Regions from separate parts of the Janthinobacterium sp. BJB401 genome, predicted to be linked through region 1. Evidence: predicted binding sites of a transcription regulator. Region 1 holds the regulator's gene; the other holds the start of a gene.

Region 1 (5,350 bases):
AGATTTCCTCCAGGTGGTTGCGGGCGAATGCGTTGACCATCACCACGATGGGCTGGCGCTGGCCGCTGGCCGCCTGGCGGATGGCCTTGGCCGTGGCCAGGCCGTCCATGACGGGCATGTGCCAGTCGGCCAGCACCACGTCGTACGGTTGCTGCTGCGCCAGGCGTTCGCGGTACAGTTCGATGGCGGCAAAGCCGGAGTCCACTTCGTCGGCCAGCCAGCCCCACGCCTCGATCAGCTTGACGATCAGTTCGCGCGTGGTGCGGTTGTCGTCGGCCACCAGCAGGCGCAACTGTCCCAGGGCCGGCGTGCGCCGCGTTTCCGCCGGTTGCGCCAGCATCTCGAAGGGCACGCTGAACCAGAAGCGGCTGCCCTTGCCTTCGCTGCTGGCGACGGCGATGTCGCCGCCCATCATGTGGATCAGCTGCTTGCTGATGGCCAGGCCCAGGCCCGTGCCGCCGAAGCGCCGCGTGATGCTCTGGTCGCCCTGCGAAAACGCGGCGAACAGCTGCTGTTGCTGCAGTTCCGTCATGCCGATGCCCGTGTCGCGCACTTCGAAGCGCAGCCAGGCGCGGCCGCTCTCTCTCTCGGCCAGGCTGACGGCCACCACCACTTCGCCGCTCTCGGTAAATTTGATGGCGTTGCCGGCCAGGTTGACGAGGATTTGCTGCAGGCGCTGGGCGTCGCCCACCAGGCGCCGCGGCACGTCGGGTTCGACGGCGATGGCCAGTTCCAGTTCCTTTTCGCCCGCATTCATCGTCATCGTCGTGGCCAGGGTATTCATGACTTCGTCGAGGTCGAATTCGACGGGCGACAATTCCATGCGGCGCGCCTCGATCTTCGAATAGTCGAGCACGTCGTTGAGGATGCCCAGCAGCGACTGGCCCGCCACTCTGACCATGGTCAGATACTTGCGCTGTTCCGTGTCGAGTCTGGTATTGCCCAGCAAATACACCATGCCCAGCACGGCATTGAGGGGCGTGCGGATTTCATGGCTCATGTTGGCCACGAAATCGCTCTTCGCGCGGTTGGCCGCCTCGGCCCGGTCGCGTTCCTGCTCCAGCTCCGCCGCGCGCGCTTCGAGTTCCTGCTGCAGGCGGTCGCGTTCGCTCATCAGGCCGTTGAACGCTTCCGTCAGCTCGCCGATCTCGTCGCGCTGCTGCACCGGCACGGGGGTAAAACGGCTGCCGCTGGTGCGTAGGGCCAGCAGGGTGTCGCGCAGGCGCACCAGCGGCGACAGCAGGCGCACGGTGACCCAGCCCAGAACAAAGGCAGCCAGCAGCGAGGCGAGGATGCTCCACAGCACCAGCCGGTACAGCACGCCATCGAATGGTTCGAAGGCATCGTCGACGGGCAGCGAGCTGGCCAGCAGCCAGTTCACCGATTTCAGGCGCTTGAAACTGTTGACTGCCGTGATGCCGCGGCTGTTGGTGCTGACCATGCTGCCTTCGCCATCTTCCTTCAGCAGCTGGGTCGTCGTCAGATTGGCGTTCGGCTGGCGCGGCTGCAGCAAACGGCTGGTATCGGGGTGCAGCACGTAGCGCGGCACGGCGCCGCGCGTGAGGATGAAGTAATAGCCGCTCTTGCCGACCTTTTCCGAGCGCAGGCGCCCCAGCAGATTGTCCTTGTACAGGCGCAGCACGCCGATCACCACGCCGGCCACCTGGCCATCGGCGGTGAGCACGGGCGCCACCATCTGCACGATGGGCATGCCGCTCGATTTACCGAGCATCGGCTCGGTGATCATGGGCTGGCGCGTGCGCAGGACGGTCTGGAAATACTCGCGCTCGGCAACGTTGATGCCGGCGCGCCCCGGCACTTCCGGCATGTCGGCCACGACGGCGCCTTGCGCGTCGAGCACCAGCACGTCGTCGAACAGCACCAGCATCGAGCGGCGCGAATAGTATTCGCGCAATTGGGCGGGCCGGGCGATCAGTTCCGGCGGCTGCTGCCGGGCCGTCAGGGTGACGATCTGCAGCAGCATGCCCAGCTTGTCGTCGAGCTCGGCAGCGGTACGGCTGATCAGGGATGACTGCTGGCTCAGCAGTACTTTAGTGAAATCGTCGCGCATGTGCTGCACCTGGATCATGGTGACCAGCGCGATCATGGCGATCGAGGTCAGGCTGGTGGCCAGCGCGACTTTTGCTTTGATGCCGAGAGGCTTCATGATTTCCTTTTCAGTACCGGGCGGCACAGGCGGCAAGTAATGCTGTCAGGAATTTTCCTATCAATGCCCCAGCTTGGCAAGCGGCGCCGCGCAAATTGCCCTCCCCGCATGGGCTTTTGACGATGTTGCCATATAATTAAAGTCGGAACGTCGTTTATTCAGCGAAATTGCGGTGAAATTGGCACACGGCAACCCTGTATGCAGTAAACTTGTTGTTGCATTTTCTAAAAGGTACCGACATGACTGAAGCGCTACTCACTCCAACCTTGCCTACAGTGAACGTGGAAGCGTTGCGTGCGCGATGCTCGACCTGCAGCATGCATCAATTGTGCCTGCCGATGGGCCTCGATATGGGCGACATGGACAGGCTGGACCAGATCATCGGCCGCCGCCGCAAGATCGTGCGCGGCGCCTCGCTGTTCCGTATCGGTGACTCGTTCCAGAATCTGTACGCGATCCGCCTGGGGCACTTCAAGACGTACCAGATCAATCCGGGCGGCGAAGAGCAGGTGACGGGCTTCCAGATGGCCGGCGAACTGCTGGGCATGGACGCCATCAGCGCCGACCGCCACCACTGTAATGCGGTGGCGCTGGAAGACAGCGAAGTGTGTGAAATCCCGTTTTCCAGCCTGGAACAATTGCTGGGCAATATGCCGACCTTGCTGCGCCATTTCCACCGCATGATGAGCCAGGAAATCACGCGCGAGCAAAGCGTCATGCTGTTGCTGGGCAATATGCAGGCGACGCAGCGTTTTGCCGCCTTTATCGTCAACCTGGCGTCGCGCTACGAAGCGCGCGGCTATTCGAGCAGCAAATTCCAGCTGCGCATGTCGCGCGAGGAAATCGGCAACTACCTGGGCCTGACCATCGAAAGCGTCAGCCGTTTATTGTCGAAATTCAAGAAGGAAGGCTGGCTGCGCGTCTCGAACCGAGAAATTGAAATCTTGCAGCCGGCAAAACTGAAGGCCATCACGGCCGGTACCGACGTCTGCAAATAAGGCTTACAGTTCCTCGTCGGCATGCAGTGCGATGCTGCGTTGCAGCGGCCAGGTCCAGATGCCGGACAGGCGCCACTCGCGCTTGTCGTTTTCCACCAGCACTTGCCAGCGGCTGCGCTCGAGCATCGGCAGCGCCACCGAGAAATTGCCGGCCGCATCGGGCCGCACCAGCAGCTTGATGTCCTTTTCCGGCAGCGTCGCATGCGCCAGGTGCAGCTGCAGCGGACCCTGGTAAGCTTTGCCGAAGCTGTGCACGGAACCACTGAGGCGCGCTGACGCCACGTCGTAGGACAAGCTGGTAGCCATCGCCAGGTCGCTGGCGATCGTGTCGCGCTTCAAATCCTGGTTGATCGCCTTGCCCTGCTTGTAATAGTCGCCCACCACCAGCGCATCGGGTTGCGTAAACGCGATATAGCCCATGAAGCTGCCGACGACCACGGACAGGCCGGGACCGATCATCAGCAGCCATGGCCAGCGATGCTTGTACCAGGGATCGGCGGGGGCTTGCAGTTTCAGACTGTCGGACATTTTGTTCTCCTTGGGGTCAGACCCTTTGGGTCTGACCCCAGCTTTTGCTTCTGGGTTGAAAATGCAGTAAACCTACCGCATGTTGAATGCTACCCCTACGGCGAAATACCGGGGTCGGACCCAGAGGGTCCGACCCCGAATCAACATCACCGCGGCACGATGAATACCGCGCTTTCACGCACATGCAGCGAGGGGTTGTCCAGCGATTGCAATTCGATCGCAATCTTGTTCGACCCCTTCTCGCCGACGCCGTGCGGCACGCGCAGGCGGATCGGCCAGCCCAGCGTTTCCGTCGGCTGCAAGGTCACTTCTTCGCGCGTCAGCAAGGTCAGGCCCGGCAAGCCGGAAGCGCTGATCTTGAAATGCTGGCTTTGCTCCGAGGTGTTCATGATCTGCAGGCGGTAGACGTTTTCGATCATGCCGTCTTCCACTTCGCGTCCCATCGAACCGCGGTCGCGGATCACGTCCATTTTCAGGGGCGTGCGCAGGGCCAGCGAGGTACATACGGCGATGATGATCAGGGCCAGGATGGAAGTGTAGATCAGGACGCGCGGGCGCATGGCGCGCTGGCGTATCTGCTTCGAATTGAAGTTGTTTTCCATCGCATGGTCGGTGCTGTAGCGTATCAGGCCACGCGGCCGCTCGACCTTGTCCATCACGCTGTTGCAGGCATCGACGCAGGCGGCGCAGCCGATGCATTCATACTGCAGGCCGTTGCGTATATCGATACCGGTCGGACACACCTGCACGCACAGGGTGCAATCGATGCAGTCGCCCAGCTTGTCGTTGTTGCCGGCCTTCTTGCTCATGGCGCCGCGTGGTTCGCCGCGCTTGGCATCGTAGGTGATGATCAGGGTGTCCTGGTCGAACATGGCGCTCTGGAAGCGCGCGTAGGGGCACATGTATTTGCACACCTGCTCGCGCAGCCAGCCCGCGTTGCCGTAGGTTGCCAGGCTGTAGAACAAGACCCAGAACCATTCCCAGGGACCGAAATTCAAGGTGGTCACCGACTGCGCCAGTTCCTTGATCGGCGTGAAGTAGCCGACAAAGGTAAAGCCCGTCCACAGGGCGATGGCGCCCCATGCCAGGTGCTTGGCCGTTTTCTTGAACGCCTTGCGCACGGAGGGGCCCTGCTTGTCGAGGGCCATGCGCGCGCTACGCGTACCCTCGATGCGGCGTTCGACCCACAGGAAAATTTCCGTGTATACCGTTTGCGGGCAAGAGAACCCGCACCACACCCGCCCGGCAATGGCCGTGACGAGGAACAACAAATACGCACAGATGATCAGCAGGGCCGCCAGATAGATGAAATCCTGGGGCCACAGCACGACGCCGAAAATGTAGAACTTGCGCGTGGTCAAATCGAACAGCAGGGCTTGCCTGCCATTCCAGGTCAACCACGGCAAGCCGTAGAACGCGAGCTGGGTAAGCCATACGCATACCCATCGCCAGGTAGCGTAGCGTCCTTTGGCCTCGCGAGGGTAGATTTGCTCGCGGGCCGCATACATCTTGATGACTTGAGGTTCCATTTTTACTTGGCGGGTGCCTGCGGATTCGACAGGCTCCAGACATACGCCGACAGCACGTGTACCTTGGATTCGCCGAGGAAATCGCTGAAGGCAGGCATGGTGTTGCTGCGTCCCTTGCGTACGGTTTC
Region 2 (5,350 bases), on a different contig from region 1:
TCCTGATGCCTTCCATGATACACCCGCCCATCCGGCGTTGCAGCACGCTTCGCCAGCCCGAACCAAGCGTGGCGGCGTCCCTTGCCCAAGATCATCATCGTGCAAAAAGTGGCGTTATGCAAGGCGCCTCGCCTGGTCGTAAAAGCGTGCTCAGGTGTACAAATTGATGTCGAGCGCCACCACCACGCGCCGCATCTGGTTGGCAAAGGTGATGTTATTACCGCCCGCAAACAGCAGACCGACGGGATTGCGCTGCTGGTTCCAGGTCCAGATGGACGAGCCGGAGTCGCCGCCCGCGCTGAACGCCCCGCTCACGCCCGTGATGGCGATCTGGTCCTGGAACAGCGCGATCCTGCCGCCGCCGTAATTGACGTTGATGGTGGCGCCCAGGCCCGTGATGCGGCCCTGCGTCAACTGCGTCGTGCGGCCGGACTTGCCGACCATCATGCCCAGCGCGGGCGCCACCAGCGCATTGCTGATGCGGAAGTAGGCGGGCACGCCGCCGCTCAGGTATACCAGTTCGGGACGCACCCTGTCTGGCCAGGCCCAGCCGGTGGCGCAATCGACAAAATTGACGCCGCCGCTGAAATTGATGGGCACGAAGCGTTCAAGCACGGCCACCTGGTCTTGCGGGCAGCGGCCGCCGTCGATGGGGCCAGGCTGCACGATGCAGTCGTTGAACACGCCGCCATTGGAATTGGCCAGCACGTGGTTATTGCTAAGTATCATCAAGCGGCTGTTGCGCGGCGCGCTGCGCCCCACGGCCAGGCAGCCGATGGTGCCGGCCGTGATGCGGAAATGCCCGACCGACACGCCGCCTGGCGCCGGACGCAGGCGGAAACGGTGCGGTTGCGCATCGATCACGCCCGTGACGACGATGTTGACGGGCACGCTGTCGCTGGCCACGGCGCGCACGCCCATGGCTCCCACGATGGCGGCCTTGGCGCGGTCGACGGAAGTGGGCTCGGCCACGTACAGGGTCAGGGCCGGCAAGCCTGGCTCGCCGGACGAGCTGTCGCTGGCGCCCTCGCCCAGGCCGATGGACACACCCTGGATATTGCCGCCGTCGCTGAAGGCGTCGGCCGCGCGCACGCCGGCCGCCTGGGAAATGGACTGGCGCATGCCGTCTTCGATGCTGCGCTTGATTTCCAGCAATTCCATGCTGACGCCGCTCAAGGCGTCGGGCACGTCCGAGACGGACGCGCTCTCGATCGTATTGTCGTCTTCGCCGGGGGCGGAAAATTGCCCGACGGCCTCTTCATCATCCGCGCTTTGCCCCCTGCCGCTGCCGCCAGGCGGGGCGCTGAAACCATTCTCGTTACCTATCATGATGTTCTCCTCGTTGGTCATTTCGAAGCACCAGTGTGGGCGGGCTGCGCCGGCCGGTATTGATCTGGATTGAACCGCGCCGACGCATGGCTGCCCTTCCTGCAAGGGCGAGCGAGGATCAAAATAGTTCCGTCGTCAGGGTTGAGCGAGATCAGGCGTGCGGCCAGAGGCTGCGCCGTATACTTGACTGACAGGCTGGAACCGGGCCTGCTCCACGGCTGCTCCACGGCAGCAACGGTATGGATGGGGAAACAATGACGAGCCCTGGTATGACACGCCAAGACATGACACGCCACGACGACGCCCCCGCGGGCGAGCAGGCAGGCCAACATGCCGGTTTTATGCACGGCATGGCGGCCTGGGCGGAAAAACATCGCATCAGCCCCTGGCGCGGCAGTTTCGCCGCCTTCATCGAGCAGATCCTGCCCGGCCGCGCCGCCCTGCTGACGCGCAGCGCGCACCAGTACCTGTGGGACATGATGCGCTGGAACGGCCAGACGGACGACGCCGGACGTTTCCGCTGCCGCCTGTTCGACGACGAGCTGTTCGGCATCGACGAGGCGATCGACCGGGTTGCCGCCTATTTCAAGGCAGCCGCCGCCGGCTCCGAGGTGGGCCGGCGCATGCTGCTGTTGCTGGGGCCGCCATCGGGCGGCAAGTCGACCATGGTAATCCTGCTCAAGCGGGGACTGGAAGAATACAGCCACAGCAGCGAAGGCGCGCTGTACGGCATCGCCGGCTGTCCCGTGCACGAGTCGCCGCTGCACCTGGTGCCGCACAGCATGCGCGCCGACTTTCGCGCCAGCTATAACGCCGAGCTGCATGGCGAACTGTGTCCCCATTGCCGCGCCCGTCTGGAAGAACAGTACGCGGGCGACTTCCTGCGCATGCCCGTCGAACGCATCCACCTGTCCGAGGCGGGCCGCTGCGGCATCGGCACGTATGCGCCGCACGACCCCACCACGGCCGACCTGGCCGACCTGGTCGGTTCCGTCGACCTGTCGAAAGTGGCGCAGTACGGCGACGAAGGCGACCCGCGCGCTTGGTCGTGGTCGGGCGCCGTGTATGCGGCCAGCCGCGGCATGCTGGAAATGATCGAGATCCTCAAGGTCAAGCGGGAATTTCTCTACCTGCTGCTGACCCTGACACAGGAAAAGAATGTCAAGGTCTCGCGCTTTCCCCTGATTTACCTCGACGAAACCATCCTCGCGCACACGAACCTGGCCGAATTTCGCAAATTTCTGCAAGAAAGCGAAAACGAGGCGCTGCTCGACCGCATGGTCATCGTGCAAGTGCCCTATACGCTCAACTACCGCGAGGAAGCGCGCATTTACCGCAAGCTGATCCTGGCGGCCGCGCCCGCCTTCCGCGACGTGCACCTCGATCCGCACGTATTGCATGCGGCGGCCGTGTTTGCCATCCTCAGCCGTCTGCCCGAAGGCGACGACAAGGAAGCGGAATTGGTCAAGAAACTGCGCGTGTACGCCAATGAAGACGTCGACGACTTGCAGCCGGCCGACATCCGCCGCATGCGCGAACGCGACAAATCGCCCGACGAGGGCCTGTCGGGCGTATCTCCCCGTTTCGTCATCAATGCCCTGTCGCACGCCATCATTTCCGCCCAGCGCAACAGCCTGTCGACCATGGACGTGCTGCTGGCCCTGAAGGACGGCATCGAAAACGATGCCCGCATCGAGCCCCGGCGCAAGCGCAAATGGGTCGATTACCTGGTGCTCACACGCAAGGATTTCTATAACCGCTGGGTCAAGGCCGATGTGCACAAGGCCCTGTTCGTGTCGTTCGAACAGGAAGCGCAAGACTTGCTGAACAAATATCTCGATGAAGTCGAAGCCATGCTCGACAACCGCCAGATCCGCGACCCCATCACCAGCGAAGAGCGCCGGCCAGACGAGCGCTTCCTGCGCGCCGTGGAAGAAAAAATCCACATCAGCGACTCGGGCAAGCAATCTTTCCGGCAAGAAGTGGTGCGCAAGGCCATGAGCGCCTTCAAGCGGGGCGAAGCGTTTGGCCTGGGCAGCCATGCGCAATTGCACGACGCCGTCCAGCAATATCTGTTCGAACAGCGGCGCGACGTGCTGCGCCTGGTCGGCTCGGCCAAGCGCCCCGACGACGACGTGCGGGCCAGAATCTCCGCCGTCGAGCAGCGCCTGGTCGACGAATACGGCTATGACGCCCATAGCGCGCGCGAAGCGCTCAACTACGTGACCACCTTGCTGGCGCAGGAATAGCCATGTCCGCCACGACCTCGCCCGCTTCCGCCGCGCCGGCCCTGGCGCGGCCCTGGTACGGGCTGTTCTCGCGCGGCGCGCGCGACTGGCTGCGCCACAATCAGAAAGTGCGCGACGCCGTGCAGGCGCACTTGCCCGAGCTGATCGCCACACCGGACCTGATCGGCGGGCCGCAGCAGCGCACGGTGCAAGTGCCCATGCACCTGCTCGAACATGCGCGTTTCCGCCTGGCGCCCGCGCGCAACAGCGTGGGTGCGGGCCAGGGCGACGGCCAGCCTGGCGATATCCTGCGCGCCCCCCATCCTGCCGCCACGGGCGGAGCTGGAACGCAAGGCGAAGGCGGCGATGGCGAGGGAGCGGTGCGCCTGCTGCTCGAGTTTCCCATCGACGACATACTCGACTGGCTGTGGGACGCCTTCGAATTGCCGCACCTCAAACCCCGCCACCTAGGCGCCATCGACGACGTGCGGCTCGTGCGTAGCGGCCTGGACCGCCATGGCGCCCGTTCGCGCCTGGACCGGCGGCGCACCGTCAAGGAAGCGATCAAGCGGCGCGCCTTGCAAGCCCAGCCGGTGCCATTCACCAATGAAGACTTGCGCTACCGCCAGGTGCTGCAACAGCCCCGGCCCAGCGCGAATGCCGTCGTGTTTTTCGTGCTGGACGTGTCGGCCAGCATGGGGCAGGCCGAACGAAAGCTGGCCAAATCCTTCTTTTTCTTTGCCTTGCAAGGCTTGCGCCGCAGGTATGCGCGCGTGGAAACGCGCTTTATCGCCCATACGACGCGCGCCTGGGAATTTTCCGAAGCCGAGTTCTTCCAGGTCAACGGCATGGGCGGCACCATGGCTTCCACCGCCTTCCGCCTGAGCCGCGAACTGCTGCAGGAACACTACGCGCCGGGCCGCTACAACGCCTACCTGTTCTATGCCTCCGATGGCGAGAATTTCAGCGAAGACCGCGGTCCGGCCAGCCTGGCCCTCGGTGAACTGGCCGCCTTGCTCAACTATATGGGCTATGTGGAAACCGTGCCCGGTGTGCCGCGCAGCCTGGAAACGGAAATGCACGGCCTGTTTGCCGAGCAGGAACGGCGCGGCTTGCCCTTGCACAGCAGCATCCTCAGCAGGAATGACGATATCTGGGCGGCCATCCGCACCTTTTTCCAGCACGAGGCGGCCGATGCGGAGGAAACGCCATGACGCAGGCTGACACTGCCGGCCTGGACGGCTATGCGGCGCGCATCGAAGCGCTGGCGCGGGAACTGGGGCTGGAGTTTGCCCCCGTCGAGTTCGAACTGGTGCCGGACAGCTTCATGGCCGAGATCGCCATCTATGGATTGCCCGTGCGCATGCGTCACTGGTCATTCGGCGTGCGCTACATCCACCAGCTCGTGCATCAAAAGATGGGCAACTCGCATATGTTCGAAGTCATGTTTCCCGGCGACCCTTGCCATGCCTACATGGCCGAGCACAATTCCGTGGCGGAAAACACCCTTGTCACGGCCCACGTGCTGGGCCACGCCGATTTCGCCAGCCGCAACACCCTGTTCCTGCGTTTTGGCGCCATGGCGGGCCAGCGCATTCTGGAACAAAGCGCGGCGCGAGCGCAACGTCTGGAAATGGCGCTGCAACGCCACGGGCAAGAGCAGGTGGAAGCCGTGCTCGACGCGGCACTGGCGCTGGAGCAGCACGTGGACATCCATGCAGAGCTGCACCGCCTGCCCTACTCCGTTCCATCCGCACCATCCGCGCGAACCGGGCCGCCGGGCGTGGCCGGCA

What was found. The regulator FNR, encoded in region 1, switches genes on or off when oxygen is low (the NO sensors DNR and NnrR bind a similar motif). The targets are predictions, from matches to a motif close to TTGATNNNNATCAA.
Region 2: a site for FNR is predicted at 1,389-1,402, ahead of HWE17_RS24370 (serine protein kinase). Genes of this name have one in related genera too.

The regions. Positions count from the first base shown of each region.
Region 1 covers NZ_JABXFH010000003.1:67,071-72,420, reverse strand. The annotation lists gene HWE17_RS03320 (response regulator) at 1-2,167, opposite strand, end outside; gene fnr (fumarate/nitrate reduction transcriptional regulator Fnr) at 2,407-3,165, shown strand; gene HWE17_RS03310 (FixH family protein) at 3,169-3,693, opposite strand; gene ccoG (cytochrome c oxidase accessory protein CcoG) at 3,840-5,222, opposite strand; gene ccoP (cytochrome-c oxidase, cbb3-type subunit III) at 5,225-5,350, opposite strand, start outside.
Region 2 covers NZ_JABXFH010000052.1:20,374-25,723, reverse strand. The annotation lists gene HWE17_RS24375 (hypothetical protein) at 151-1,329, opposite strand; gene HWE17_RS24370 (serine protein kinase) at 1,599-3,578, shown strand; gene HWE17_RS24365 (DUF444 family protein) at 3,581-4,771, shown strand; gene HWE17_RS24360 (SpoVR family protein) at 4,768-5,350, shown strand, end outside.